4 regions of the Arthrobacter sp. 2RAF6 genome follow, and region 2 is predicted to be linked to each of the others. Evidence: riboswitches for the same ligand, from Rfam matches in the RefSeq annotation. Region 2 holds a riboswitch; each other region holds the start of a gene.
What was found. A riboswitch is a leader RNA that binds a small molecule or an ion and turns the genes downstream of it on or off. The one in region 2 is predicted to bind thiamine pyrophosphate.

Region 1: another riboswitch for thiamine pyrophosphate. It lies ahead of AB4Z38_RS13530 (ECF transporter S component); the one in region 2 lies ahead of AB4Z38_RS14855 (bifunctional hydroxymethylpyrimidine kinase/phosphomethylpyrimidine kinase).
Region 3: another riboswitch for thiamine pyrophosphate. It lies ahead of thiC (phosphomethylpyrimidine synthase ThiC); the one in region 2 lies ahead of AB4Z38_RS14855 (bifunctional hydroxymethylpyrimidine kinase/phosphomethylpyrimidine kinase).
Region 4: another riboswitch for thiamine pyrophosphate. It lies ahead of thiO (glycine oxidase ThiO); the one in region 2 lies ahead of AB4Z38_RS14855 (bifunctional hydroxymethylpyrimidine kinase/phosphomethylpyrimidine kinase).

The regions. Positions count from the first base shown of each region.
Region 1 is NZ_JBFRGF010000017.1:28,113-35,295, forward strand. Features, by position in the region: gene AB4Z38_RS13520 (energy-coupling factor transporter transmembrane component T family protein) at 1-162, opposite strand, end outside; gene AB4Z38_RS13525 (ABC transporter ATP-binding protein) at 159-1,775, opposite strand; gene AB4Z38_RS13530 (ECF transporter S component) at 1,775-2,404, opposite strand; TPP riboswitch at 2,481-2,617, opposite strand; gene AB4Z38_RS13535 (NUDIX hydrolase) at 2,766-3,527, shown strand; gene AB4Z38_RS13540 (DUF4235 domain-containing protein) at 3,579-3,839, shown strand; partial or broken gene mnhG (monovalent cation/H(+) antiporter subunit G) at 3,980-4,360, opposite strand; gene AB4Z38_RS13550 (monovalent cation/H+ antiporter complex subunit F) at 4,350-4,628, opposite strand; gene AB4Z38_RS13555 (Na+/H+ antiporter subunit E) at 4,625-5,191, opposite strand; gene AB4Z38_RS13560 (Na+/H+ antiporter subunit D) at 5,188-6,759, opposite strand; gene AB4Z38_RS13565 (Na(+)/H(+) antiporter subunit C) at 6,756-7,183, opposite strand, start outside.
Region 2 is NZ_JBFRGF010000020.1:14,343-21,525, reverse strand. Features, by position in the region: gene ndk (nucleoside-diphosphate kinase) at 1-2, shown strand, start outside; gene AB4Z38_RS14865 (vitamin K epoxide reductase family protein) at 96-767, opposite strand; gene AB4Z38_RS14860 (Rne/Rng family ribonuclease) at 1,237-4,389, shown strand; TPP riboswitch at 4,538-4,634, shown strand; gene AB4Z38_RS14855 (bifunctional hydroxymethylpyrimidine kinase/phosphomethylpyrimidine kinase) at 4,626-6,146, shown strand; gene rplU (50S ribosomal protein L21) at 6,567-6,875, shown strand; gene rpmA (50S ribosomal protein L27) at 6,936-7,183, shown strand, end outside.
Region 3 is NZ_JBFRGF010000002.1:16,886-24,068, forward strand. Features, by position in the region: gene AB4Z38_RS01565 (hypothetical protein) at 1-423, opposite strand, end outside; gene AB4Z38_RS01570 (VOC family protein) at 500-1,372, opposite strand; gene AB4Z38_RS01575 (amidohydrolase family protein) at 1,451-2,545, opposite strand; TPP riboswitch at 2,655-2,762, shown strand; gene thiC (phosphomethylpyrimidine synthase ThiC) at 2,758-4,587, shown strand; gene AB4Z38_RS01585 (alpha/beta hydrolase) at 4,588-5,337, opposite strand; gene ffh (signal recognition particle protein) at 5,441-7,012, opposite strand; gene AB4Z38_RS01595 (glucose-6-phosphate dehydrogenase) at 7,164-7,183, shown strand, end outside.
Region 4 is NZ_JBFRGF010000001.1:183,695-190,877, reverse strand. Features, by position in the region: gene moeB (molybdopterin-synthase adenylyltransferase MoeB) at 1-692, opposite strand, end outside; gene AB4Z38_RS00945 (TetR/AcrR family transcriptional regulator) at 778-1,434, shown strand; gene AB4Z38_RS00940 (DUF3107 domain-containing protein) at 1,485-1,709, shown strand; gene AB4Z38_RS00935 (hypothetical protein) at 1,746-2,048, shown strand; gene AB4Z38_RS00930 (4a-hydroxytetrahydrobiopterin dehydratase) at 2,058-2,393, opposite strand; gene AB4Z38_RS00925 (thiazole synthase) at 2,454-3,260, opposite strand; gene thiS (sulfur carrier protein ThiS) at 3,264-3,500, opposite strand; gene thiO (glycine oxidase ThiO) at 3,497-4,819, opposite strand; TPP riboswitch at 4,811-4,930, opposite strand; gene thiE (thiamine phosphate synthase) at 4,957-5,646, shown strand; gene AB4Z38_RS00905 (RNB domain-containing ribonuclease) at 5,684-7,183, shown strand, end outside.

The sequences.
Region 1 (7,183 bases), on a different contig from region 2:
GGGGAACAATGCCAGTTCGCCGAGGAGCGCCGTCGAGGCGGACACCAGGTCGATGGACAACGCCAACACCAAGGTGATCAGAAAGACAGAGACGAACTTGGCCAGCGGATTCGCGCGTGTCAGGAGGGCATTATTGCCGCGCAGCGTCAGGGTTTCCCTCATGCCGCACCCGCTTCCTGCCGGGCCCCGCCTTGGAACGCGGGCTCGAGCCGCATCTCGGTGCCTCCCAGGACAGAGCTGAATTCCAGGTCGTGGGTCACGGAAACCACGGATGTTCCGGCGTCGAGCAGTTCGGACAGGAACGACGCAAGCTCGGCCCAAGTGTTCGCGTCCTGGCCGAAGGTCGGTTCGTCCAACACCAGGACCCGCGGGTGCGCGGCGAGCACGGTGGCCACGGACAGCCGCCGCTTTTCGCCCCCGGAGAGCGTGTACGGATTGGCGTCCACGAGATGCCCCAGGCGCAGCCGCTCCAGCAATTCGTCCACGCGCTCCTCGCCGTGGCCAAGGTGCTTGGGGCCGAACATGAGCTCGTCGAGCACGCGTCCCGTGACGAACTGGTGCTCGGGCTCTTGGAACACGGTCCCGATCCGGGAGATCAGCTGCTGTGCCTTCCACGTGAACGGGTCGGTGCCGGCGCCGTCGCTGAGCCCGGCGGCGGCAGTCACCGTGCCGGACACCGGCGCCAATAGGCCCGCGAGGGTCAAAGCGAAGGTCGATTTTCCTGCGCCGTTGGGGCCGGTGATGGTCAGCGCCTGCCCGGCGAATACTTCGGCGTCGAGTCCGGCCTGCACAGGAAGGGGCGCGATCGTTTTGAACCCCCGGCGCCGCGGCCGTTCGCGGGACACCGCGAGCTCCTGGGTGGCGAGCAACAGCTCTCCCATGCTCCCCGCCCGGGAGCCGCCCGTTGCTCCGGAGCCGGCGGCTGTTCCGGAACGTGGCCGGGTGGCCGGCACGTACCCGGGCACCCAGACGCCTGCAGCAGTGAGCATGTCCCTTGCTTGCGCCAGAACGGTGTCGGGATCGCCGTCCACGAGCACGCCCGGCGTCGACCCTCCCGTGGAGGAGGTGCTGCCCGGCTGGAGGACCACGATCCGGTCCACGAGGTCTTTCCAGACGGAGACCCGATGCTCCACCACCACCAAGGTGGCCCCGGTCTTGTGCAGGCAGCGGCCCACGGCATCGCGGACCTCCAGCACGCCGGCCGGGTCCAGGTTGGCGGTCGGCTCGTCCAGGAGGATCAAGCCAGGCCGCATCGCCAGAATGCCGGCCAGCGCAAGGCGCTGTTTCTGCCCGCCCGAGAGGGCCGACGTCGGGTGGTCGAGCGAAAAGTTGCCGCTGGCACTATTCCGTAGCCCGACGTCGTCGAGCGCTTCATGGACCCGCTTCCAGATCTCTTCCCGCGGCACGCAAAGGTTCTCGGCGCCGAACGCGACGTCGTCGCCCAGCCGGGAAAGCACCACCTGGGTTTCGGGATCTTGCTGCATGAGTCCGGCACGGCCCCGCTGGGCCTTCGGCGAAACGCCGTCCACCAGCAACGAGCCGGTCTCGTCGGCGTCGTCACCTTCCTCGCCCAGCACGCCCGCCAGGGCATGCAGGAGCGTCGACTTGCCTGCGCCCGAGGGGCCAAGCAGTAGAACACGCTCGCCCGGACGGATGTCCAGGTCCAAGGCATGGATGGCCTGCGTGGTGCGGCCGGCGTGCCGCCAGCCCCAGCCTTGAGCGGAAATTGCGGCGGGTCGCACCACGGCAGAGGTGCCGGAATCAGGACTGGGCATCAGGAAAAGACGGGCTCCGAGGCGGCTTTGCGGGACGCGAACGCGCTCAGCACACCGGTCTTGGCCAGGCCGCGGGTAGCGATCCAGGACAGGGCACCGGCAATGACGGCCCCGGAGATCGTGCAGAAGACGATGTACGCGAGCTTGTCGACCGGTTCGTAGGCGATGTTCCAGCCCCACGGCAGGAAGGAGTCGTTCAGACCGCAGAACAGACCTGCACCGGCACCGGCCAGCAGGGACACCGGCAGGTTGAACTTCTTGTACATGAAGGCCAGGAAGATGAGTTCCGCGCCGAGGCCCTGGAGCAGGCCCGAGATCAGGACCGTGGTGCCGTACTGCGAACCCATGATGAGCTCACTGGTGGCGGCCACTGTCTCGCAGAAAATTGCCGCACCGGGCTTCCGGACAATGAGCATGCCCAACACTGCCGGAATCATCCAACCGCCGGCGATCAGGCCGCTCAGCGGAGGGTAGCCGGCGGACATGGGCGTGGCAACCAGAGCCATCTGGTCCCACGCCCAGAAGATCACGCCACCGGCGATGGAGATGAGTGCCGCCACGACGATGTCCACGACGCGCCAGTTGTAACCAGGCTTGGTGAGGCCCGGCCTTGCAGAAATACCAGTCATTTTGTCCTCCTGAGGAACAGGAGGGGAAAGTGTTCCCCGGTTGCCTGCGAGCGGCTTCCGCCGCGCCGGTTCCGGACACTATGAGAACTCGACTCCCTTGCGCCGGTACTAGCCGGATCAGGTTCGAGGGTCTGCGGCTGTCCGCACTCTCAGCGCCCGTCCTCCGTGCCGCATTGCTGCGAGCCCGACGGCGGCGCTCCCCTGTCGTTATTAATCCACCCTTTTGGGCGTGGTTCAGTTTACACCTTGGAGGGGTCGCGGGGACCGTGACGGAACGGATAGCGACGGATTCTGCTGGATCATCCGCCGGGTCAGCGCAGGCCGGCCCGGAATGGCGCGGACGCCTGCAGAAACTGGGAGAATGATCCAGCAGAATGTGACGCAGCAAGCGGGCAAAGGAGCGGTCTTGGCAGGCATTGGCGAAGCGAACAGCACCACGGTGGCCGAACCTAGGCTCGCCGCGAGCGTGATCCTGGTCCGCGAGGCCCCCGGTCACGATGGATTTCGCGGCCTGGAAGTGTTCGTCCAGCACCGCGTGACCACGATGGATTTCGCCGCGGGCATGGTCGTCTTCCCCGGGGGACGAGTGGACCAGGCGGACAGCTCCGGCTGGGACTTCGCGGACGACGTCGTCGAGCGGCACGCCGCCGCATGGCACCGGAGCAGCATCGCCGTCGAGCCCTCTTCCGCCCGGTTCAACGCCGGCCGGGTCCTGGCGGCCGCGCAGCGCGAGGTGTTCGAAGAGGCCGGGCTGAAGCTCGACGCCGCCACCCTCCGCCCGTGGGCCAACTGGGTCACCCCGGCAGACCAGCCCAAGCGCTTCGACACATACTTCTACCTTGCCTGCCCGCTATCCGGTGCCGAGCCCAGGCACCAAACCACGGAAGCCTCATCGTCTTTGTGGATGCCGGTCCGCGGAATCCTCGATGCCGAAGCCGCCGGAACCCTCAAGCTCATGCCGCCCACGCTGGCGCTGCTGGATGAGCTCCTCGCCCTCGGCACGGTGGAAGCGATACTCGCCGACGACCGTGACATCGTGCCCGTCCGTCCAAAGCCTGGAGCCTTGGAGGAGTTCTTCCGGCTGAGGCGCCGACCGCCATCCGTTGCTCCGGAACTGCCCTGAAGTGGGGTTAGGCTGGGGACGGTCCTGTTTCCTCCCGCAAGGAGTCCCGGAATGAACCTCCTCATCAAACTGCTCGGCACTGGCGTGAGCATCGGTGCAGGCTTTGTCGGCACCAAGCTCGTCAATGCGTTGTGGGAAAAGTCCACCGGCAAGAAGCCTCCCAAGGGGCACGATGACATGGAGGCAAGCCTTCGCTCGGCACTGACCTTCGCCCTGATTTCGGCGACCGTCAGCGCCGTCATCCAGGTATTTGCAAGCCGCAGTACCCAGCGCGCCATCTCGCGCTTCTCGAAGACGCAGGACATCGTCTAGGCAGACGGGCCGTTAGCGGCGGAGCCGCCCGCGCCCCCGCCGTTACGGAGGTCCCGGGCGCCCCGGCCGTTCCCTCCGCCGTTCCGGGCGTTCCGGCCGTTCCCGGTGTGGGGCATTGCCGAGTCCGCTTCCTGAGCCTTCTCCGCCGCCTGTTGACCGGCAGCCCGCAGCACCACGGCCTCGAGTTCGTCGGTGCTGAGCAACTCGCGGTGGAGGTGCTTGGTCCGGTAGCCTGCGCGGCCCACCATGTGTGCGGACACGGGCACGGTCAGCAGTTGGAAAATCCAGGCGACTGCCAGGATCGGCCAAACCCACCATTCGCGCATCTGCAGTCCGATGGCCGCCAAGACGAGGAACAGCCCCAGCACTTGCGGCTTGGTGGCTGCGTGCATACGGCTCATCAGGTCCGGGAAACGCAACAGGCCGATTGCCGCGCCCAATGACATCAGCGCACCCACAATCAGAAGTACCGCGGTCACGACGTCTATTACAGCATCCACTCCCGTGGCATTAGGAGTCATTGACCTGTCCTCTCCGATCGGCCACGAAGCGCGCCACCGTCACCGAGCCAACGAACCCGATCAGCGTCAGTGCGACGAGCAGCACGAGGTTGTTGAGGTGCCTGTTGACGGCCATGTCGATGGCAAGCGCGGCGCCAAGTATCGCGAGCAGAACGTCTGAGGCGAGCACGCGGTCCAGCAGGGAAGGCCCGACGGCGATCCTGTAGATCGCGCCTGCCGCCGCGAGGCTAAGAATCACCGCCGTGACGATCAGCACGAGGTCTTTCATGAGCGATCTCCCCTCGTTGCAGGCCAGCTTTCGGCCTGGAGTGCGTCCATTTCCGCGCGGGTGCCCATGATCCGGATCAGCGAGGCCTCCGTGTCCTGGACTTCTTTGCGCAGCTTGGCAGTGTCCACATCGTTGCGGACATTGAGCCCGTGGATATAGAGCGTGGACGTGGAGCGATCCACTTCCACCACCAAGGACCCCGGAATCAGCGAAATCACGTGCCCTGTGGCGGTCACCATGAGGTCGGAATGGCTACGCAGGGGAACCGCGACCACGGCGTTGGTCACCGAAGACCCCCGGAAGACTGCCAGGTACATGACCTGGAAGCTCGCTGCCACCACTTTGCCAAGGAACACCGCGGCGAAAGGAATGGCGCGCAGCACGTTGAATCGACCGCTGAGCTCCACGGGAGGCAAGTAGAAGACCCTGGCTACGACCACTGCGATCAGCGCACCGAACACCAGGTTGCCCGGGCTGAAGTCCCGCCAGAGCGCACCCCAGACGACCACCAGCCAGACCAGCAGGGGCAACTCGGTGCGGAAGGAAATCCGCTTGCGGCTCACTTGCCACCTCCCTGCGGTGCGGCGATTCCCGGAACTTTGGCATTCCCGCCGAGCACGGAATGGATGTATGCCGTACGGTCCAGCATCTGTTCCGCGGAGTTTCCGGCCAATTGGAACAGCGGACCGGCGAAGACGGTCAGCGCCACGCTGAAGACCACCAGCGCGGCCGTTGGCCCTACCATCGTCCGCGGAAGCAGGCCGACTGCTGCCGTGTCCTTGAGGACGGCGGCCGGGTACTCAGCGTCCTCGGGTTTCCGCCAGAATGCGCGGTTCCAGACGCGGGCAATCGCCAGCAAGGTCAAGAGGCTGGTGACTACGCCGCCCACCACCAAGGTGATGGCCAGTGGTGTCCCGAGGGCGATGCCCGCCTGCAGGAGTCCGAGCTTCCCCAGGAACCCGGAGAAGGGAGGGATTCCCGCGAGGTTCATAGCTGGAATGAAGAACAAGAGCGCGAGGAGCGGGGACAGCTTGGCAAGCCCGCCCAGCCTGTCCACGGACGAGCTGCCACCGCGGCGCTCGATCAAGCCAGTCACCAGGAACAGGCTCGTTTGGACAGTGATGTGGTGGGCCACATAGAAGACGGCAGCCGCGAGCCCGGCAACAGAAGACATGGCAAGTCCAAACACCATGTAGCCGATGTGGCTGACCAAGGTGAAGGAGAGTAATCGTTTGATGTCGCTCTGGGCTATGGCGCCGAGAATGCCCACCAGCATGGTGAGGAGCGCTACCACCATCAACGGGGTATTCAAGGTGTCGCCCGGGAAGAGAAGGGTCTCCGTGCGTACCATGGCGTAGACGCCCACCTTGGTGAGCAAGCCGGCGAACACGGCAGTGACCGGTGCGGGTGCGGTCGGATACGAGTCGGGCAGCCAGAAGGACAATGGGAACACGGCAGCCTTGATGCCGAAGGCCACGAGCAGCATGACGTGGAGCAGGTTCCTGGTGCCGGGATCCAATTCGGCCAGCTTGATGGCGAGATCCGCCATGGTGATGGTCCCGGTGGCTCCGTAGATCATCGCAATGGCGATCAGGAACAACACCGAAGACACGACGGAAACCACCACGTACGTGACCCCGGCGCGGATGCGCGGACCGGTGCCGCCCAGCGTCATGAGGACGTAGCTCGCCGTCAGCAGGATCTCGAAGCCCACGTACAGGTTGAAGAGGTCGCCCGTGAGGAAAGCGTTCGAGACGCCGGCCACCAGGATCAGGTAGGTCGGGTGGAAGATCGACACCGGTGCCTCGCGGTCGCCGTCGGCCATGCCCTGGCCGGTGGCGTAGATGAGCACCGCGAGGCTGATGACGGAGGAAACCACCAACATGAGCGAGGAGAACTGATCCACCACCATCACCACGCCAAACGGCGGCTGCCAGCCCCCTACGGTGACGGATGCGGTGCCTGTGGTCCATACCGAGGCAAGGAGCCAGCATTCCAGGAGCAAGGTAAGGGACAACAAACCGATGCTGACCGCGCGTTGAGCCAGTGGGTTCCTGTTCAGGGCGAACGTCAGTGCGGCACCGAAGATGGGAAGTACGACGGCGAGCGGCGCCAGGCTGGCGATGTTCACTGGGGGCCTCCTTCCTTGGCTGCTTCGGTGATTGCCGTGACGGGGAATTCGGACGTTTCCTCGGGAACCACGGAGTCGTCTTCGGCGTCAAAGCTGGGCGTCTTCGCGACCCGCCGGTCTTCGGCGTCGTCCTGGATGTCGTCTTGCCGTGCCAACGCCCAGGTCCGGTAGATGATGCCGAGCATGAAGGCCGTCACCGCGAAGGAAATCACGATCGACGTCAGGATCAAGGCTTGCGGCAAAGGATCGTTGTAGTCGCGCGGATCCGTCGACTTGCTGAACAGCGGAGCAAGTCCGGCATACCCGCCGGTGGCGAGGATCAACAGGTTGGTGGCGTTGGCCAGGAGCATGAGCCCCAGGAGAACGCGGGTCAGGCTGCGTTCCAGGATCAAATAGATCCCACAGGCATAGAGCACTCCCATGA
Region 2 (7,183 bases):
AGTTTCCCGCCAAGGCCAAAAAAACGGAAGGGGCCCTTGTTCAGGCGAACAAGGGCCCCTTCCGCTGTTAATGGCTCAGTTAGGGGGATACGTGCTCAGTAGCCAGACGTGCCGATGAAGACATTGATGAAGGCGAAGAAAATGCTTGCAATCACGGCAACGTAGAGCAGCGCGGAAATGATCCAACCGGATTCGCTGAGGATCCTGGCCAGGCGTGCGGGCGCTGGAATGACCCCGTGCGCCACGTTCCTGATAGTCACGAAGACGAAGAGCGGGATCATGCATGCCCAGACCACCATGCAGAACGGGCACAGGATGTGAATGACATACAGTGCCTGGGACCAGAGCCAGACGATGAAGATGAACCCCAGTGTGACGCCCGTCTGCAGTCCGATCCAGTACCAGCGGGCGAACTTGGCCCCGGCAAAGATCGCCATCGCGGTGGTGATGATCACGGCGAAGGCGACGATGCCGATGAACATGTTGGGGAAACCGAAAACCGAACTCTGCGGTGTCTTCATGACGCTGCCGCAGGATACCCACGGATTCAGGTCGCAGGCCGTGATGTGGTTGGGGTCGATGAGAACCTGCAGCTTTTCCAGCACGAGCGCCCCTGATGCCAGCCATGCTACGGCGCCGGTGGCGAGCAGGAGCCAGGCAAAGGGGCGGTCGCGGACCATGCGGGGCATGGCCGCGTCGGCGGTACTCTCCTGCCGGAGGGAGCGGGCGTCGTTGTTGGCCAGGTTCGGGCTGGCGGGGCTCGGCATGGTTGGCTGTCCTTTTCTGGATGGCCCGGCGCAGGACCGGGGACTGCTCTTGGGAGGATTCTAGCCGCGACGGCTGGATGACGCGTCCAGCGGGGGCGGCGGCATGGAAGCCTTCAGGGCGTGTTTCCTGCCGGGGGTGCGGGCGTGTGAGAGAATGAACATGGCCGGAAGCCGATCCACATGCGGAATCCGGTCCGGTATCTTGTTCCCAAGACCGCCAGTCATATGCAGGGCATGCCCAGGATCCAATGATCCCCGGTAGGGCCGCAGTGACAATGGACGGCACCTGGTTGTGGCATTAGAACAACGGGTTTGGAGCGAAGCCGGCTTTCCGTGGATGCCGCACCCCCATGCTGGTGCGAACCGGAAAGACTACTACTGACTTCTGTCAACGCCTGCGGGTTTTGACAATATTGCCCCTCTGGGCACCGGATGTGGCGGTTGCGCAAGGGCAGGAGTGTTGCCACATATGGATAACGAGCAAGTTGTAGCCGCCGCCGAAGATGCGGCATCCACCGAGACCACCGAAGCACCCAAAAAGGTCACCCGCACCCGCCGCAAGGCGGCACCGAAGACGGTCGCCGCGGACGAAACCCCCGACGCCGGAGCTGCCGCAGCCGCCGCCGGGCCCCTCGCCGAGTCGACGGACATCGAAGCGCCCAAGGCTCCTGTCCGGCGCACCAGGGCTCGAAAGAAGGTCGAAACTTCCGAACCTCTGCCAGGTTTCGCTGAAGAAGCTTCCACGGAAGGTGGCGAGGCGCCGGAGGTTAGCGTCGTCGAAGCTGAAGTAGCTGCAGAGGCCGAAGCTGCCCCCGAGAAGCCGGTCCGCCGCCGTCGCACGACGAGGGCGAAGAGCGCCGAGCCCGTCGCTGAAGAAGGCGAGCCCGTTGCCGAAGAAGCAGCGGTCGAGGCTCCGGCCGCGGAGATTGCGCCCGAGGAAACCACCGAGGTAACCAAGGAGGAGCCGGCCGTCGAGGCGGAAGCTGCAAGCCCCATCGCTTCGCTGTTCCTGGAACCTGGGTCCGTGACCTCCATGATCTTCCAGGCACCGGACTTGAGCGCAGTTGCCAGGCCGGCGGTCGTCGAAGAAGAACCGCAGTCTGACGCTGAAGAAGTTTCCGAGGACAACGAATTGGACGAAGCCGGCAGCCGCCGTCGGCGTCGCAGCCGTGGGCGTCGTGGACGCCGGAGCAACGAGCGTGATGAAGCCGCGGGAGAAGAAACGTCCGCGGAGTCCGAGGACGAGGCAGAAGCCGGTACTGAGGAAGTCCTCGAAGAAGGCGTGACTTCCCGCCGTCGTCGGCGCCGCCGTCGTGGCGATCAGGACCTGGAGCTGACGGGCGGCGGAGACGACGATCCCCCCAACACGGTCACCCGTGTCCGCGCCCCCCGCGCACACGTTGAGTCCACCACCGGCTCCGACCGCGTCACGAGCGTCAAGGGCTCCACCCGCCTTGAAGCCAAGAAGCAGCGCCGCCGCGAGTCCCGCGAGACCGGCCGCCGCCGCCAAGTCATCACCGAAGCCGAATTCCTGGCCCGCCGCGAGTCCGTCGATCGCCAGATGATCGTCCGCCAGCGCGACGACAGGATCCAGATCGGCGTCCTGGAAGACGGCGTGCTCGCGGAGCACTTCGTGTCCAAGACACAGCAGGATTCCCTGATCGGCAACGTCTACCTGGGCAAGGTCCAGAACGTGCTGCCGTCGATGGAAGCCGCGTTCGTTGACATCGGCCGCGGCCGCAACGCCGTGCTGTACGCCGGTGAAGTCAACTGGGATGCCGTCACCCTGGAAGGCAAACCGCGCCGCATCGAAAACGCCCTGAAATCAGGCGATTCCGTGCTGGTCCAGGTCACCAAGGACCCCGTGGGCCACAAGGGCGCACGCCTGACGAGCCAGATCTCGCTTCCCGGCCGCTACCTTGTGTACGTGCCCGGCGGTTCAATGACCGGTATTTCCCGCAAGCTGCCCGACGTCGAGCGCAACCGTCTGAAGAAGATCCTCAAGGACCGCCTCCCGGAGAACGCGGGCGTCATTGTCCGCACCGCCGCCGAGGGTGCGTCCGAGGAAGAGCTGACGCACGATATCAACCGCCTGCGGGCCCAGTGGGAAGGCATCGAAAGCCAGTCCACCTCCACCAAGATCCTCGCCCCGGAAGTGCTGTACGGCGAACCGGACCTCACCATCAAGGTTGTCCGCGACGTCTTCAACGAGGACTTCTCCAAGCTCATCGTCTCCGGCGACGAAGCCTGGGACACCATCGAGGCCTACGTCACCTACGTGGCGCCGGATCTGGTGGGGCGCCTCGAAAAGTGGACCTCGGATCAGGACATCTTCTCCGCATGGCGCGTGGACGAACAGATCCACAAGGCATTGGAGCGCAAGGTCTTCCTGCCCTCCGGCGGTTCGCTCGTGATCGACCGTACCGAGGCCATGACGGTTGTTGACGTCAACACCGGGAAGTTCACCGGCAGCGGTGGCAACCTCGAGGAAACCGTCACCAAGAACAACCTTGAGGCTGCCGAGGAAGTGGTCCGCCAGCTGCGCTTGCGCGACATCGGCGGAATCATCGTCATCGACTTCATCGACATGGTCCTGGAATCCAACCGCGATCTCGTATTGCGCCGCTTGGTCGAGTGCCTCGGCCGGGACCGTACCAAGCACCAGGTCGCCGAAGTGACGTCGCTCGGATTGGTCCAGATGACCCGCAAGCGCATGGGCACCGGCCTGCTTGAGGTCTTCGGCGAGCAGTGCGAAACGTGCGCAGGGCGCGGAATCGTCACGCACGACGAGCCGGTGGAGCACCGTCGGGCCAACGTGGTGGCCGCCGAACACCACCACCCGCGCACGGAATCACAGCCGACCGTCCGCCCGGAGCAGCGCAAGCGCCGCCGCGGCAGGGGCACGGGGCAGGGCACTGCCGAGCTCCCGATCACCCCGCCCGTACCGGTCCACACCGTGGAATCCACTGATCCGAATCGCCAGGCAGCCACCCGCGCCGCCCTTGCCACCATCGCGGCAGCAGCCCACGCTGCCCACCTGCACGACGACGAGCTCCACCACGCGGCGGAATTGCTCGCCGATCGGCACGTAGCAGAAGCAGCGCCGCTCCAGGCCCCAGCGGCCCCGGTCCAGGCTCCTGCAGCCCCGGTCCAGGCTCCTGCCGCTGCATCGAGGGGCGAGGAACGTTCGAAGCCTGTGCTGCGATTCGGCGGCGAGGAAGTTGCGTTGCCCTTCGTCCACCACGAAGAAGAGCCAGCGAGTGGCGCGCCTGCCATGAGCCTGGATCTGTTGGCACAGGCATTCGCAGGCCTCGGAGAAGCTCCGGGCGCCGCGACGACGGCGGCAGAAGCCAAGGAAGCGCCCGCAGGGGCCTCCGCGGCCGTTGCAAGCGGAGAATCCCCCGAGCCCGGTTCGCGTGGACGCCGAGGCCGCCGCAACCGTAGCGCCAGCCGGGCCCAGGGTGCCGCCAACGCCACCAACGTGGAGCACCACGAGGTTGCCGCGCCTGCTTCCGGTGGGGCCGCACACGAGGCCAAGGCGCCGGAGGCTGCTCCGGCCAAGCCGACGGCGGCAGCGGAACCGATCATCCTCGGGGTCGGCGTGCCCAAGTCCGAACTCTAAGCGCAGTACCCTGTTCGAAGCCCCGGCCGTTCCCGCTCTTGTGGAAACCGCCGGGGCTTCGGCGTTCCCGGCCAATTCGCCGGACCTTCGCTCAATGCGGTTGCATGGGGCGATTTCAGCAGGCGAGGTGTGATCCGGGTTAAGCTAGGGGACTGACACGGGGTGCCGCGCACCAAGCCGGCTGAGACCAGACCCGTTGAACCTGTCCGGTTAGCACCGGCGAAGGGATGTCTCGCATGACTGTTTCGGTGCAATCAGCCGTCTACCCGCTCAAGGCCGTCCAGCGCCCAATCCCCAGGGTTCTCAGCATTGCCGGCTCGGATCCTTCGGGTGGTGCCGGGATCCAGGCAGACCTCAAGAGCATCGCGGCAAACGGGGGCTACGGCATGGCCGTCATCACGGCGCTCACCGTACAAAACACGCAGGGAGTCACTGCCGTCCACGTGCCTCCCGTGGAGTTCCTGCGCCAGCAATTGGATGCCATTAGCGACGACATCACGGTTGATGCCGTCAAGATCGGCATGCTCGGGGATGCGGCGGTCATCCACGAAGTCCGCCGCTGGCTCGGCGAGGCGCGCCCCGCCGTCGTCGTGCTGGATCCAGTGATGATCGCCACCAGTGGCGACCGGCTCCTTGCGGAGTCCGCCGAAACCGCACTGCGGGAACTTCTGCCCCTCGCCGACCTGGTGACGCCCAACCTTCCTGAATTGGCCATGCTGCTTGGCGAACCTGAAGCCACTGACTGGCCATCGGCCTTGGAGCAAGGCAAACGCCTGGCTGCCGCCTGTGGAAACACCGTCCTGGTGAAGGGCGGCCATCTTCAGGGAACCGGCTGCCCCGATGCCCTGGTCAACACCGGGGGAGTCCTGAGCCAGGACGTGGTGGAATTCGCCGGCCAACGGGTGGAAACCCGCAATAGCCATGGCACGGGGTGTTCCCTGTCGTCGGCGATGGCGACGGCCAAGGCGCGGCTCGGCGATTGGGAGTCCGCCTTGCGTGTGGTCAAGCCTTGGCTTCAAGAGGCGCTGACCCAGTCCGAGGTACTGGAAGTCGGGAAAGGCAACGGGCCGATCAATCATTTCCACGCGCTCCAGCACGCCATTCAACCAGGCGATTTTGCCATCCGCATGTGGGAAGCCGCCCAGACTGAACTTGCGGCCATTTATGGCTTGGACTTTATCCAGCACCTGCAATCCGGTGGGCTCAGCGAAGCGCAGTTCAGCTATTACCTGTCGCAGGATGCCATCTATCTCAACGGCTATTCCCGGGTCCTGGCGCGGGCAAGCGCCCTCGCCCCGAGCGAAACCGAACAGCTGTTCTGGGCCCGCGGCTCGCAGATGTGCCTTGAAGTCGAGTCCGAGCTGCATCGGAATTGGCTCAGCGGACGCCAGGTAAGCGGAGAGCTGGGCCCGGTCACGAAGGCCTATGTGGACCATTTGCTGGCGGCGTCGGCGTCGGGCAGTTATGCCGTCCTGCTGGCTGCCGTGCTGCCCTGCTACTGGTTGTACGCCGAGGTGGGACAGCAGCTACACCATGGCTATATACAGGCGGGAGCGTCGGACGAGCACCCTTATGCGGACTGGCTGCGCACCTACGCGGACGAGGCGTTCGCCGAGGCCACCCGCAAGGCGATCGACATCACGGACGCCGCCGCGCAGGCCGCAACACCCACGGAGCGTGCCGCCATGATGGAGGCGTTTGCCCAATCCTGCCGTTACGAAACAGCGTTCTTCGATGCTCCAAGGTTGCACGGCTGAACCCGGTTCATGTCGGGGAAAGACGGGGTGAAGGGCCTGTTCCTGCGGGCGCTGCAGCGTGTCGGACTGAGGATCCGAGGTTTTCCCGGCCGGCAGGGTAAGGTGGACGGGCACGGTACCGGGTGGCGCATAGCCAGTCTGTGGCAGCCATCACGTGGCGGCCCCCGGACCTGGCCTCATTTGCAGCCGAAGGCGAAACTAGCGTAATCTAGATCTTCGGTGCTTACGCCAACACTTGGGTTATGCCCCCAGAAACCGTTCATTTGGAACTGACCTTTCATTTGGAACTATTCGAGGGATGACTCATGGATTCCGTACCGGAGTCCACGGCGTTGAGGCACAGCGTGAACCAGGCCCGTTTTCGGATCGGGGTTCCGCACGCAAATTTAGTAATAAACGTCGAGAGAAGTGAGTGCCCAAGTGGTGTACGCGATTGTCCGCGCAGGCGGCCGCCAAGAAAAGGTTTCCGTTGGAGACTACGTAACCCTGAACCGCGTCCCCGGTGGAGCCGGCAGCACCCTTGAGCTGCCCGCACTGCTCCTGGTGGACGGTGACAAGGTCACCTCCGCTGCTGCGGATCTGGCCAAGGTCAAGGTTACGGCTGAGATCCTCGAAGACCTCCGTGGTCCGAAGATCGTCATCCAGAAGTTCAAGAACAAGACCGGCTACAAGAAGCGCCAGGGTCACCGTCAAGAACTGACCAAGATCAAGATCACCGGTATCAAGTAACCACTGGTTGCTGTTCAGGTTTTCAACAGATTCCCCAGAATTTAAAGGCAGGCATTTCAAATGGCACATAAAAAAGGCGCGAGCTCCACTCGCAACGGTCGTGACTCCAACGCCCAGTACCTCGGCGTAAAGCGCTTCGGTGGCCAGGTCGTTTCCGCAGGCGAGATCATCGTCCGCCAGCGCGGCACCCACTTCCACCCGGGCGCCGGTGTCGGCCGCGGTGGCGACGACACCCTGTTCGCCCTGCAGGCAGGTGCGGTTGAGTTCGGTACTCGCCGCGGCCGTCGCGTAGTGAACATCGTTGCTGC
Region 3 (7,183 bases), on a different contig from region 2:
GTAGAGACCGGCCCGTTCGGCGTTTTCGACGTCGCTCGCGAGCGCCGCCAACTGCTGGACGTACAGGCGGGACTGCTGGGCATCAAAGGGCATATCTTCTTGGGCCGCCCAGCGTTCGGCGACGTCGTCGAGGATGCTTCCTTCGCCCTCGGTCTCGTAGCTGAGAAGCTCGGACAGGGCGCGCACCATGGCTTCGGGGACGCCCAGCAAGGCGTCGCTGGTGACGTCCACCAAAGCGAGCTCATAGTCGGCCCCGGGAGCGTGCACGGCCGTGCCGGCGAGGTCGCCGAGTTGTTCTACTTCGAAATCGCTGATCCCCGGGATCCGTACTGCGGCGCCGGATACGTCACTGCCCTTCTCCAGGGCAGCGGCCCTCTTGAGTGCTTCATCGTGGGTGGCAACAAAGATTTCAGCAAAGCCCATGGAAAGTACTCTCATTCATTCGTGGCAACGGAGCTGCGGCGCAGCGGCCGAAATGCGCCACGCCGTGTTCTCCACCCTAGCGGACGGCGACCCGCAGCCGGTTGCGCCACGGGTCCTCGAAGCGCAACTCCTGGCCGGTGTGGTGGGAGCCAATGCCGGCAACCTTGAGGCGGTCGGCGAGCGCGCCGACGTCGTCTCCTGACGGCACCTCGATAACAACCTCGCCGAGACCGAGCGTATCCTTGCGCGCACCTGCACCGCGGCTGTTCCAGACATTCATGGCCATGTGGTGGTGGTAGCCTCCCGCGGAGACGAACAGGGCTTGGCCGTGCCACCCGGCGGTCTGCTCGAAGCCCAAGGTGTCGACATAGAAATCATGGGCAGTCTGCACGTCGCCCACCTGGAGGTGGACATGCCCGACGCCGGCGCCCGCCTCATGCTGGCCCGTCACCGCCGCTTCGCTCAGGTATTGCTGGAGGTAACGCTGCGGCGGGAGCGGCAGGCTGTCCATGACGACGGAACTGCCGTTCCACTCCCAGCCTTCGCGGGGCTTGTCGTAATAGAGCTCGATGCCGTTGCCCTCAGGATCCGTGAAGTAGAACGCCTCGCTGACGAGGTGGTCCGCGCTGCCGACGAAGGCGTGGGGTTCGTACTGCGCGGCGGAGGCAACGGTTGCGGCGAGCGAGGACTGGTCTTCGAAGAGCAAGGCTGTATGGAAGAGTCCAGCCTCTCCACGACCCGGGATCTGGAGCCCGGAGGCCGGCGCGAGGTGCACCAACGGCTTGCCGAGCCTGCCGAAGTAGAGTCCGCCATCCTGTTCGGCGACGACGTCCAGCCCCAGCGCCCGCTGGTAGTAGTCGCCCATGAGCTTCATGTCCCCCACTTTGAGCATGACGGTACCCATGGTGAGTTCGGCAGGAAGGAGATCCTGGCTGGATGTGATGGTCATGTGAAACTCCCGGTATTTTGTGGCGCCGCCTTTCGGCAACCTCTATACATCCAAATTACTTGAAGCTTCAATTTATTCCTAATGCCCGGCACTTCCTGAAATATGCCCCCTCAGCACGGTGCATTGCGGATTCAGCACCACCTCAAGGCTCGCCCGGGGATCCTTTGCGTAGAGCACGACGTCGGCACTGGCACCTTCGCTGATGCCGTCGGCACCCAGCCACTCACGGGCGGACCAGCAGGCGGCATCGAGGGCCGCGGCAGCCGAAAGGCCGGCGCGGTGCAGTTCCAGGATTTCCTCGCCGATCCGGCCGTGCTTGATGACGCTGCCGGCGTCGGTCCCGGCATACACCCGCACTCCGGCGTCGAATGCCTCGGCGACGCGTTCATGCCTGAGCTCCCACAGCCTGGTCATGTGGGCGGCGTAACGCGGGAACTTCGCTTCCGCCTGCTTCGCGATGTCCGGAAAAGTAGCAATGTTGATCAGGGTGGGAACGATCGGCACACCCTGGTCCAGGAGCCTGGGAATGTGGTGCGGAAGTAGGCCGGTGGCGTGCTCGATGCAGTCGATGCCGGCGTCGAGCATGTCGTCGATAGTCCCTTCGGCGAAGCAATGGGCAGTCACCCGGGCTCCCTCGCCGTGTGCCGCGGCGACGGCGTCCTTGACGATGGCGGCGGGAAAGGACGGGCCAAGATCCCCTGCCGAGCGGTCGATCCAGTCCCCGACGATCTTGACCCAGCCGTCTCCGGACCGTGCCTGCTTGCGCACCGCCTCCACCAGATCCTCCGGTTCGACTTCTTCGGCCAGTCCGGGAATGTACCGGCGTTGCCTGGCGATGTGCCTGCCTGCGCGGATGATCCTGGGCATGTCCGTCCGGCGCTGCAGCCAGCGCGTGTCGCTTGCGGATCCGGCGTCGCGGATCAAGAGCGTCCCGGCGTTCCGGTCCGCCGTCGCCTGCAGTCGGGCAGTCTGATCGTCCACCGCTCCGCCCTTGCCTAATCCAACATGGCAATGCGCATCCACCAGACCGGGCAACACCCATCCGTCCAGGATGACGTCGGGCGCGGCAGCGGGCGGCAGAAAGGTCAGCCTTCCGTCGACCGACCAGAGGCCACGCCGTTCTTCTTTCGGTCCCGTGAGGACGGCGCCGCTGAACTCGATGATTTCCGCCATGATTCCACCTTAAACTCCTGCGCCGTTCCCGGCCCGGTCACATCTGTCCTCGGCCACATCTCTCCTCCGTCACATCTGTCCTGGGCACCAACAGCTGTGGTAGCTTCGTCTACGACCACACGGGGGCCCTTGCAAGGGCTGAGATCGGGCTGACGCAGCCTGCGACCGTTGAACCTGTCCGGGTAATGCCGGCGAAGGAAGTGAGTAATCCTTTGAGCACCAAAGAAACACAGCTGAGCCCTACCAAAAACGGATCGGCGCAAGAGGTGACCCAGTCCCTGAAGTCGCATTCCCTCGCGTTCCTGGAAGACACGGAGACGGGAATCCGGGTTCCGGTCACGGAAATCGCCCTGGAACCATCCCCCAACGGCGAGGCCAACGCGCCTTTCCAGGTGTACCGCACTGCAGGGCCAGGAAGTGATCCCGTGGTTGGCCTCGAGCCGTTCCGCAGCGAGTGGATCGACGCCCGCGGCGACACCGAGGCATACAGCGGCCGCGAACGGAACCTGCTCGACGACGGCAAGTCGGCCGTGCGCCGCGGCGCCGCCTCCGCTGAGTGGAAGGGCGCACAGCCGGTGCCCCGCCGCGCCGTCGACGGCAAGACCGTGACACAGATGCACTATGCCAAGCAGGGGATCGTGACGCCCGAAATGCAGTTCGTGGCACTTCGCGAGAACTGCGATGTTGAACTGGTCCGCAGCGAAGTCGCCGCCGGCCGGGCCATCATTCCCAACAACATTAACCACCCCGAATCCGAACCGATGATCATCGGCAAGGCGTTCCTCGTGAAGATCAACGCCAATATCGGCAACTCGGCCGTCACCAGTTCCATCGCCGAAGAAGTGGACAAGCTGCAGTGGGCCACGCAATGGGGCGCGGACACCGTCATGGACCTGTCCACGGGTGACGACATCCACACCACCCGCGAATGGATCATCCGCAACTCCCCCGTGCCGATCGGCACCGTGCCCATTTACCAGGCCCTCGAGAAGGTCAACGGCGAAGCCAACAAACTCACATGGGAGATCTTCCGCGACACCGTCATTGAACAATGCGAGCAGGGCGTGGACTACATGACCATCCATGCCGGCGTGTTGCTGCGCTACGTGCCGCTCACCGCGAACCGCGTCACGGGCATCGTTTCCCGCGGCGGCTCAATCATGGCCGGCTGGTGCCTGGCGCACCACGAGGAAAACTTCCTGTACACCCATTTCGACGAACTCTGCGAAATCTTCGCCAAGTACGACGTCGCGTTCTCGCTCGGCGACGGCTTGCGCCCGGGAGCGACGGCGGACGCCAACGACGCCGCGCAGTTCGCCGAACTCGACACCTTGGCCGAGTTGACGCAGCGGGCATGGGAATTCGACGTCCAGGTCATGGTGGAAGGGCCCGGCCACGTTCCCTTCCACTTGGTGCGGGAGAACGTGGAGCGCCAGCAAGAGCTCTGCAAGGGCGCCCCGTTCTACACCTTGGGCCCCCTCGTCACCGACGTTGCCCCGGGCTACGACCACATCACCTCTGCCATCGGCGCCACGGAGATCGCACGCTACGGAACCGCGATGCTCTGCTACGTCACTCCAAAGGAACACCTTGGCCTGCCAAACAAGGACGACGTCAAGACCGGGGTAATCACGTACAAAATCGCTGCCCACGCCGCTGACCTTGCCAAGGGACACCCCGGTGCCCACGAACGCGACGATGCCCTGTCCAAGGCCCGCTTCGAGTTCCGCTGGCGTGACCAGTTCGCTCTGTCATTGGATCCGGTCACCGCGGAAGCGTTCCACGATGAGACGCTCCCGGCCGAACCGGCCAAGACCGCGCATTTCTGTTCCATGTGCGGACCGAAATTCTGCTCCATGCGCATCAGCCAGGACATCCGCGACGAATACGGCTCCGCGGATTCCCAAGCGGCCATCGCGGAAATGTACAGCGGGATGCGCGAAAAGAGCGAGGAGTTCCTGGCATCGGGCGGCAAGGTCTACTTGCCGGAGCTCGAGGTTCCCGCAGGAAAGCCCGGAACGAAGTCAGGAAGCCTGAACTGATCAGGAAGCCTGGACTGATCCGGCGCGGCTGACATCCGCAATGAAGGACCGGATCATCCGGTCCCCTTCAACTGAGTCATGAGGCCGGTGTCCTCCAGCCGCAACGCGGTGGAGGGCGCCGGTTTCCTGCAGGTAGCCGGCGATCTCTTCGTACAGGGGTTCCCAACCACCGGTCAGGACAAGCGTGGGGACTCCCGGCACAATGTGCAGGGGCGCTTCCCACGGCGGAGCCTGGAGCCGCAGTCGTCGAGCGGTACGCCTGGCCTCCGGGGTGCTGAGGACGGCCGCCTCCGAGGAAAACGCCCGGCGGACGAATTCACGTTGGTAATCGTCGTCGCTGAGTTCGTGCCGGATCGCGAACAAGGGCTCCATCAATGCCCGGTAAGCCGCGGTGGCGGGCAACTCGGCAGTCAAGGAAAGGCACGCCGGTTCAACCAGCACGAGGGAGCGGACCAGGTCCGGCCTCTCCACCGCTGCCAACATCGCGGAAATCGCGCCTTGGGAGTGCGCTACGACATGGCCTCCACGCGCCGGGCCGGAGGATGGCGCGGACTCCCGTCCTCCAAGGCACTCCAGGATAATGTCCACATCGGCGGCAACGTCCGATTCCAAAGGCTCGGCCTGCGCATCAAAGCCGTGGCGTTTCAGGAACAGTGCGTCGTACTTCAGCGCCATGCCGTGTTGTTTCGGCCAAGCGGCAGCGCCGAATGTACCGGCTCCGTGGACGAACACAACGCGCTGCTTTTGCATCCCCCCAGCCTATGGCACAGGGCTGACAACCCAACTAGCCAGCAGTTGTTGTCGTTATGAGGTCTCTAAACGACACCTGCTGCGAGCTAGTTGGGCGAGACGGCTACTTGCCGCCGAGGAACTTGTCGAAGCCCTTGGGCAGGTTCAGCTGCGAGGGATCGAAGTCGCCGCCAGCCTGGCCGAATGCCGCGCCGGTGGGAACGGCTTTCGCCCGCTTGTTCTCGGCGTCGCGCAGTTCCTGGGCAGCCTTGGCGGGGTTTCCGGAACGGGCCTTCTTCTTGGGCGCGTTTTTGCTTCCCTTGCGGGAACCGCCGCCACCGAGGCCGGGCATGCCAGGCATCCCGGGCATGCCGCCGCCCTGGGCCAGTTTCTTCATCATCTTCTGGGCCTGCGCGAAACGCTCCAGGAGGCCATTGACCTCGGAGACGTGGACACCGGAACCACGGGCGATGCGGGCGCGACGGGAACCGTTGATGATCTTCGGAGCCAAACGCTCATGCGGGGTCATGGAGCGGACAATCGCCTCCACGCGATCGATTTCGCGCTCGTCGAACTGCTCCAGCTGCTGGCGGATGTTCTGCGCACCCGGCATCATCATGAGCATCTTCTTCATAGAACCCATGTTGCGGATCTGCTGCATCTGGGCGAGGAAGTCGTCCAGGGTGAAGTCTTCCTGGTCGGCGAACTTCTTCGCCATCCGGGCCGCTTCATCCTTGTCCCAGTTCTTCTCGGCCTGCTCGATCAGGGTGAGAACGTCACCCATATCGAGGATGCGGGAAGCCATGCGATCCGGGTGGAACAGTTCGAAGTCGTCGAGGCCTTCACCGGTGGACGCGAACATGACCGGTTTTCCGGTGACAGACGCTACCGAGAGTGCGGCACCACCGCGGGCGTCGCCGTCGAGCTTTGACAGCACAACACCCGTGAAGTTGACGCCTTCATCGAAGGCAACCGCCGTGTTGACGGCGTCCTGGCCGATCATGGAGTCGATCACGAACAGAACTTCGTTCGGGATGATCGCTTGACGGATGCGGCGCGCCTGGTCCATCATTTCGGCGTCGACGCCGAGGCGGCCCGCGGTGTCCACGATCACGACGTCGTGCAGCTTCTGGCGGGCTTCGTCGACGCCGGCGCGTGCGACGGCGACGGGGTCGCCGGTGGGAACATCCAGATCCGAGGTGGTGCCGGGGTGCGGTGCGAAGACGGGAACACCGGCGCGTTCACCGACAATCTGGAGCTGCGTCACGGCGTTGGGACGCTGGAGGTCGGCGGCAACCAGCACGGGGCTGTGGCCTTGTGCCTTGAGCCACTTGGCAAGCTTGCCCGCGAGGGTAGTCTTACCCGCACCCTGCAAGCCGGCGAGCATGATGATGGTGGGGCCGGTCTTCGCCAAGCGGATACGACGGGTCTCTCCGCCGAGGATCTCCTGGAGTTCCTCGTTGACGATCTTGACGATCTGCTGGCTCGGGTTCAGTGCCGCGGAAACCTCGGCGCCCAGGGCACGTTCACGGATGCGGCCGGTGAACTCGCGGACCACGGGAACGGCAACGTCGGCGTCCAGAAGGGCGCGCCGGATCTCCCGGACGGTGGCGTCGACGTCGGCCTCGGTGAGGCGGCCCTTGCCACGGAGATTCTTGAAGGTTGCTGTCAACCGGTCAGAGAGTGAATTGAACACGCGCCGTGCACTTCTTTCAATGGTCTACGAATGGCGGCCGTTCCGACGCACCAATATCTTGACGATTCCTGCCCCAAACAAATCTGACTCAACTGAGGGACTCGACTATCTAGGGTACCAAGACGCGACTGCAAGATGGCATGCTGGCACAGTGACCAGCAAAACAACAGT
Region 4 (7,183 bases), on a different contig from region 2:
GTCACCATGAGCGAGCCGACAGCGGCGCACAGCATGCCGAACACGCCGCCCTCGCCGCAGGACGGGACCGAGCCGGCAGGTGGAGCCTCGGGATAGAGATCGCGGTAGCTGGGGCCATGCTTCTCCCAGAACACGCTGACCTGGCCGTCGAAGCGGAAAATAGATCCCCAGACATACGGTTTGCCGAGAATCGCGGCAGCATCGTTGACCAGGTATCGGGTGGCGAAATTGTCTGCGCCATCCAGGATGAGGTCATAACCGGAGAAAATCTCCAAAGCGTTGGAGGAGTCCAGTCGGACGTTGTGCAGTTGCACGTTGACCAGCGGATTGAGTTCCTTGATGGCGTCACGTGCCGATTCGATCTTCGGCCGTCCGACATCGCCCACGCCGTGGATGATCTGGCGTTGCAGGTTGCTGAGGTCGACGTCGTCGTCGTCCACAATTCCGAGCGTCCCCACTCCGGCGGCGGCCAGGTACAGCAGGGCGGGAGAGCCCAGTCCGCCGGCCCCGATCACGAGGACTTTCGCATTCTTGAGCCGGCGCTGACCGGCCGCTCCGATTTCGGGAATAATGAGGTGGCGCGAGTACCGTTCGACCTCTTCGGTGGTCAGTTCCGCGGCCGGTTCCACGAGTGGCGGCAGCGCTGAAGAAGGAGAAGACGGCAACGTTTGGGCAGCAAAAATAGTGGCCATACTCCAAAGTATGCCTGCCGCTGCCGCCCGGTCATATTACTGCGCAGTATTGTGGTCATAACTGCAAAGGAAAGGCGGCAGACAAGTGGCTGAGAGTGCACGTATCAAACAGGAGGCGCAGGTCAGGCAAGATCGGACCGGTTCCCCACGCTCGGCGAGGCTGCCACGCGATGAGCGCCGGGCCCAGCTCCTGAACGCCGCCTTGGAAGTCTTCGTTGCCAACGGCTTCCATGGTGCAGCGATGGACGAAATCGCCGAGACCGCCCATGTCAGCAAGCCGGTGCTGTACCAACATTTCCCGTCCAAGCGGGAGCTTTACATGGCCCTCCTCGACAGCCACCTGGCCATGCTCACGGACCAGATGCTCACGGCGCTGAATTCGACGTCGGACAACAAGGAACGCGTCCAGGCCGTCATGCGTGCCTACTACCGTTTTATCGCGGGCGATGACCAAGCCCACCGGCTCGTCTTCGAATCCGATCTCATCAATGACCCGGACGTCAGCTCCCGACTGGAGACTTTCAACCGCACCTTCGCCGACGCCGTCGCCAAGGTCATCGCCGAAGACACCAAGCTGCCCCCGCTGGAGGCCCAGCTGCTGGGCCGCGGCCTGGCCGGAATGGCGCAGGTCAGCGCCCGGTATTGGCTCGAAACCGACGGCGATTTGGACCTCGATGTTGCCAGCGACCTGATCTACCGTTTAGCTTGGCGCGGAATCAGTCGCTTCCCGAAAGAGTCCTAGACTACAAATAGAGGACTGAGTAATTTCTTGATTGGCTGGGAGGCCCCGCTGTGGAAGTAAAGATCGGCATTCAGAATGTTGGCCGTGAGATCGCGCTTGAGTCCGCTCTCGATGCCGAGGCTGTTGCCAAGATCGTGAGCGAGGCCATCGCCAAGGGCACGGACCTGCGACTGACCGACGAAAAAGGCCGCCAGGTCATCGTTCCCGGCAACGTCCTCGGATACGTGGAGATCGGCGCCGAGGAAGTGCGCCGGGTCGGCTTCGGCGCCCTCTAAGCAATACGCAAGAACACCAGCGAGCCAGGAGTCCGCATGCTCTCACTTGTCATCGTGGCGCTAGCCACCATCGCCTCAGGCTTCATCGTCTGGGGAACTGACAAACACCGTGGCACGTACGGAATCACCCTGCCCGCCGGCGTTTCGGTGGCCGTCGCCATGCTGAGTTGGATGATCTTCATCCAACTCGGCTTTGGCTACCAGCCTGGCGTGACGTGGATCCCGTGGGTCCTGCCCATCATTCTGGGTACCGTGGCTGCCGCGGTGGCCTCCTATTTCCTGGGCCGCCATCGGACCCGGCACGACACCGCCCAGCTGACCGCGGCCCTGCGACTCTAGGTAGCGACTTCAGCCGTCCGATAGAGCCGGTTCGGACACTGCCCCGGCTTCCGCGGCTGCTTCGCTGGCGCTCGTGGCCGCCCGGATGTCTCGTTGGGTCACTTCGCTCCCTGCGTCATGGGAGGTGTAGCGGACGAACACCCGGTTGTACCGCCAGTCCAGGTCCGGGTGGTGGTTCTGCTGCTCGGCGATGCGCCCGACGGCGGCGATCAGCTCCAGTGCGGCAGCCGACGTCGGGCATTTGTAGACGGTGACGAGGCCGCCCTGGCGGTAGCGCCAGTCCGGCAGCTCCGCCAGCGCGTCGTCGATCGCGGACCTGGTGAGGAGGTCATCTTTGCCGGCCATGGGGTGCTCCTTCGCTGACGTGGAATTCGCAGGAATCCCCGGAGCTGCCAGCATTGGCCGCTAGAGGAACTCGGCCCGGCCGTCCATCGCCGAGGAGGCAAGTGCGTGTTCCCGGCGCGGGATGCGGCCTGCCTGCTTCGCCAGCCTACCGGCGATGACAGCGTGTTTGAAGGCCTCGCCCATCTGCACGGGGTTCTGCGCACGGGTCACCGCGGTGGCCAGAAGCACGGCGTCGCAGCCGAGCTCCATGGCGAGTGCGGCGTCGGACGCGGTGCCGATGCCGGCGTCGAGCACTACCGGCACCGAAGCGCGGGACACAATCAGCTCGATGTTGTGCGGATTCAGGATGCCCAGGCCGGTGCCGATAGGCGCACCCAAGGGCATCACCGCTGTGGCTCCGAGGTTTTCCAGGCGAAGCGCCAGCACGGGGTCGTCGTTGGTGTAGGCGAAAACCTTGAAGCCGCGGTCGACGAGTTTCTCCGTTGCGTCCACCAACTCCACGGCGTCAGGCAGCAGCGTCTGTTCGTCGGCGATGACCTCGAGCTTCACCCAATCCGTTTCCAAGGCCTCCCGGGCAAGCTCGGCTGTCATGACAGCGTCCTTGGCAGTGAAACAGCCGGCGGTGTTGGGCAGGACACGGATGCCATGGTCCACGAGCAACTGGAACAGCGAACCTGTTTCCGTCGGCGAGTACCTCCGCATCGCAACAGTGGTGAGTTCGGTGCCGGAAGCCAGAAGCGCTGCCCCCAGGCCGTCCAGGCTCGGGGCTCCGCCGGTCCCCATGATGAGGCGCGAGCCGAACTCGACACCGTCGATCACCAGCGCGTCGGTTCGGGTGCTTGCTGCTTGAGTGCTTGCCGTGGTCATGGTTCAGCCTCCCTGTACTGCGGTCACGATTTCGAGTTCGTCGCCCTCTGCGAGCGCGGTGGCAGCCCACTGGCTGCGCGGCACTACTTCGGAATTGCGTGCGACGGCGACGCCGATCTTACGTCCGTCGGCCGCCTGGCCGCTGGAGTCCACCACCCGTCCGGTGATGTGGCTGACGAGGGTGGTGACCGACGCGTCGTCGCCTAGCGTGTGGTCTGCGCCGTTCAATTTGATGTTCATGCGTGGTCCTTCGGAAGGGGATTTGAGGTATCGGCAGATGGGCCGCCTGTTGAGGCCTTCGCTGCTGAAAGCGGGCGGGAGAAGCGGTCCGGGCGGAATCTGTTCCACCGGGGATCGACGGTGCCATCCATGAGTCCGACGCAGATTTTCGCCGCTGCCGGGGTGAGGAGCACGCCGTGGCGGAAGAAGCCGCTGGCCACGACGAGGCCCCGCACGGTTCCTTCGGAACCTTGTACGTTTTCGTCACCTTTCACACGGCCCAACAGCGGTGCATTGTCCGGAGTGCCTGGACGCGCGCGCGCAGTCGCTTCCAAGAGTTCCAGTTCGGCCACAGCCGGAACCAGTACCTGGGCGTCGCGGAGCAACTGGTACACCCCGCCCGCTGACACCGGGTTGGCCGCTCCCCCGGACGCCGACAAGCCGTCTTCACGTTGCGTCGCGCCGATCACCACGGTCCCGTCGTCGCGGGGGACGATGTAGACGGGCACTCCGCGCACCATTCCACGGACCGTGGCCGTGACCAGGGGTTGCAGGTGCTCCGGGACGCGCAGCCGCAGTATGTCGCCGTACACCGGACGCAACGGGAGCGATAATCCATCCGGCAGGCCCTTCAAGCGGGGGGCATCCAGTCCGTTGGCAACCACTGTTTCGGTGGCGAACACTTCGATGCCTGAGTCCAGCAGAACCCCGACGACGCGCCCGTCCTCCCACAGGAGGCCTGCCGCGGTATCCTGGACCGCAAAACCGCCCCCGGCCCCCGCAATCCAGCTGGAATCGCCGGGCTGGTGGTCTGCAAGCGCGCCTAGAATCGCAGCCGAAAGCCGGCGCGGATCCACTTGGTGGTCGCCCGGGATGTCGAAGGCACAGGAAATCTGCGGGCTCAACAGCGGCTCACGCTCCCGGGCCTCGCGCAAAGGCACGGATTCCACCACCAGGCCGTTGGCCAGCTGGACATCCCGGAGGTCGGCGAGCGCCCGGCGGTCCGCAGCGTCCGCGCCGACGGCGAGGGTCGGCGTCGTGCGGTAACCCGTGCTGCGTCCGGTGCTTGAGCCGGTCACATTGCGTTCGAAGTCCGGCCACAATGCCGACGATTCGAGCATGAGCTCCAGGAGGTCCTCTTCCTGGTAATGCAGTTCACTGACGGGCGCCAGCATGCCCGCCGCCGCGAAGGTGGCGCCGCTGGCCGGTGCGGGATCGATCAGGGCAACCGAGCGGCCGGACCTGCGGGCTTCCCACGCGATGCCGAGGCCAATGACACCGCCTCCGATCACCGCCACATCTGCGTTCAGGGGTCCGGGCTGGGTGTTTGCTTCGTCCATGGAGTCCTTCCCTACGCCGGTACTAGCCGGATCAGGTCAAGCGGTCGGCGCTGAAGCCCTCTCAGCCGCGCGGCGATTGTGACTGCCGCCGCGGCTCCCGCGGTACCAGCCCAGTTTAGAGGAACTACTCTGTTTCCATGACCCCGCACGATGTCCACACCACCGCCCGCCTGTACCTCTGCACCGACGCCCGGAAGCAACACGGTGATTTTGAGCAGTTTGTCGATGCCGCATTCGAGGGCGGCGTGGACATCATCCAGCTGCGCGACAAGACGATTGAAGCCGCCGAGGAACTGGAACTCCTGGAGGTCCTGCAATCCGTGGCGCACCGTCATGGCCGTCTCTGGGCAGTCAACGACCGCGCGGACGTGGCGTCCCTCTCCAGCGCACCGGTGTTCCATATCGGCCAAAAGGACATTCCGCTGCGCTCGGCCCGGAAGCTGCTCCACGACCGCACCATCATCGGCCTCTCCACGCACACGCCGGATCAGGTTGACGCAGCCATCGCCGCGTCGCCTGGCCGCAGCGGCCTGGACTACTTCTGCGTCGGGCCCGTGTGGGCTACGCCCACCAAGCCGGGACGTTCCGCCGTCGGGCTCGATCTGGTGAAGTACGCCGCCAACGCGGTGAAGCAGGCAGACGAAGAGACCGTCGGCGGGGTTGTGCTCCCCTGGTTTGCGATCGGCGGCATCGATCTCAGCAACGTGGAAGCGGTAGTGCAGGCCGGCGCCAGCCGCATCGTGGTGGTCCGCGCCATCACTGAGGCGGAGGACCCGACGGCGGCAGCCCGGGCACTCCTGGCCGCCTTGGACGCAGCGGCGGCCTAGCGAGACGCCGGAAGATTTTGGAGTTACCCTGACTTTCGTGTCACATCAGCGGTTAGCCCCGAATGTCAGTGAAACGTCGAACCAGCTCGCGGAAGCGCTGGCGGCGCTTCGGACCGAACTCGAGCTGCCCGCAGGTTATCCCGCTGAAGCGCTGCGCGACGCTGAAGCCGCGGTTTCCGGACACACCCTGCCGGCGCAGGATCTCACGGACGTTCCTTTCATCACGATCGACCCGGCCTCTTCCACGGATCTCGACCAGGCCCTCTTCATTGACCGGTCCGGCGATGGTTACAGGGTTCTCTACGCCATCTCCGATGTGCCCTCCTTTGTGCCGCCGGGAGGCGCGCTCGACGCCGAGACCCGCCACCGCGGGCAAACGTACTATGCCCCGGACGGCCGCATCCCGCTGCACCCCGAGATCATCAGCGAGCATGCCGGGAGCTTGCTGGCCGGCCAGACGTGCGGCGCGTTCGTGTGGGACTTCGAACTCGATGCCGAGGCGGAGTTCCGCACCGTCTCCGTGCGTCGGGCAAGCGTACGGAGCCGCGCCAAGCTCAACTACAGGGGCGTCCAGTCGGAGATCGATTCCGGAACGGCTGATCCCGTCCTGCAGCTGCTCAAGGAAGTCGGGCTCAAGCGGGTGGAACTCGAACGCCGCCGCGGCGGGGCTAGCCTGAACATGCCTGAGCAGGAAATCGTCCAACTGCCCGACGGCGGGGGGTACAGGATCGTCGCAGCTCCCTCGCTGCCGGTGGAGGATTGGAACGCCCAGATTTCGCTCATGACCGGGATGGCCGCCGCCCAGTTGATGCTCGATGGCAAAGTGGGGATCCTGCGCACCATGCCCGCCCCCGACGAGCGCTCACTGCTCCATTTCAAGCGGCAAACGGGGGCACTCGGCAAGCCCTGGACCGAGGGGACCAGTTATGGAGCGTACCTGCGGACCCTCGACGCGAAGGACCCCCGGCAACTCGCCATCCTCCATTCCGCTGGGCTGCTTTTCCGCGGTGCCGGGTACACGCCTTTCGACGGCGAGGTACCGGGCAGCGTCATGCAGTCAGCCATCGGGGCACCATATGCCCACACCACCGCGCCGCTGCGCCGGCTTGTCGATCGTTTTGTGCTGGTCATCTGCGAAGCACTGAGCAATGGAACAGAGATCCCGTCATGGGCCCGGCATGCTTTGCCGAGCCTGCCCGAGATCATGGCGTCATCCGACCAGCTTGCCGCCAAAATGGAGCGCCTGGCCTTGGACACCGTGGAGGCAGCACTCCTTGTCAACCACATCGGACAGGAATTCGACGCCGTAGTGATTTCCGGATCGAAGCCCGCCAAAAACAACGGAAACGGCAACGGGAACAGCACCAACGGCAACAACGGTAATGGCAATGGGAACGGAGCCCCGCACGGCCCCTACGGCATCGTCCAGATCGCCGAGCCCGCGGTCACCGCTCGCTGCGACGGCGAAATGGAGTCCGGCACGAAGGTCCGCGTGAAACTGCTCGATGCGGAGATCGCCACCCGCCAAATCACCTTC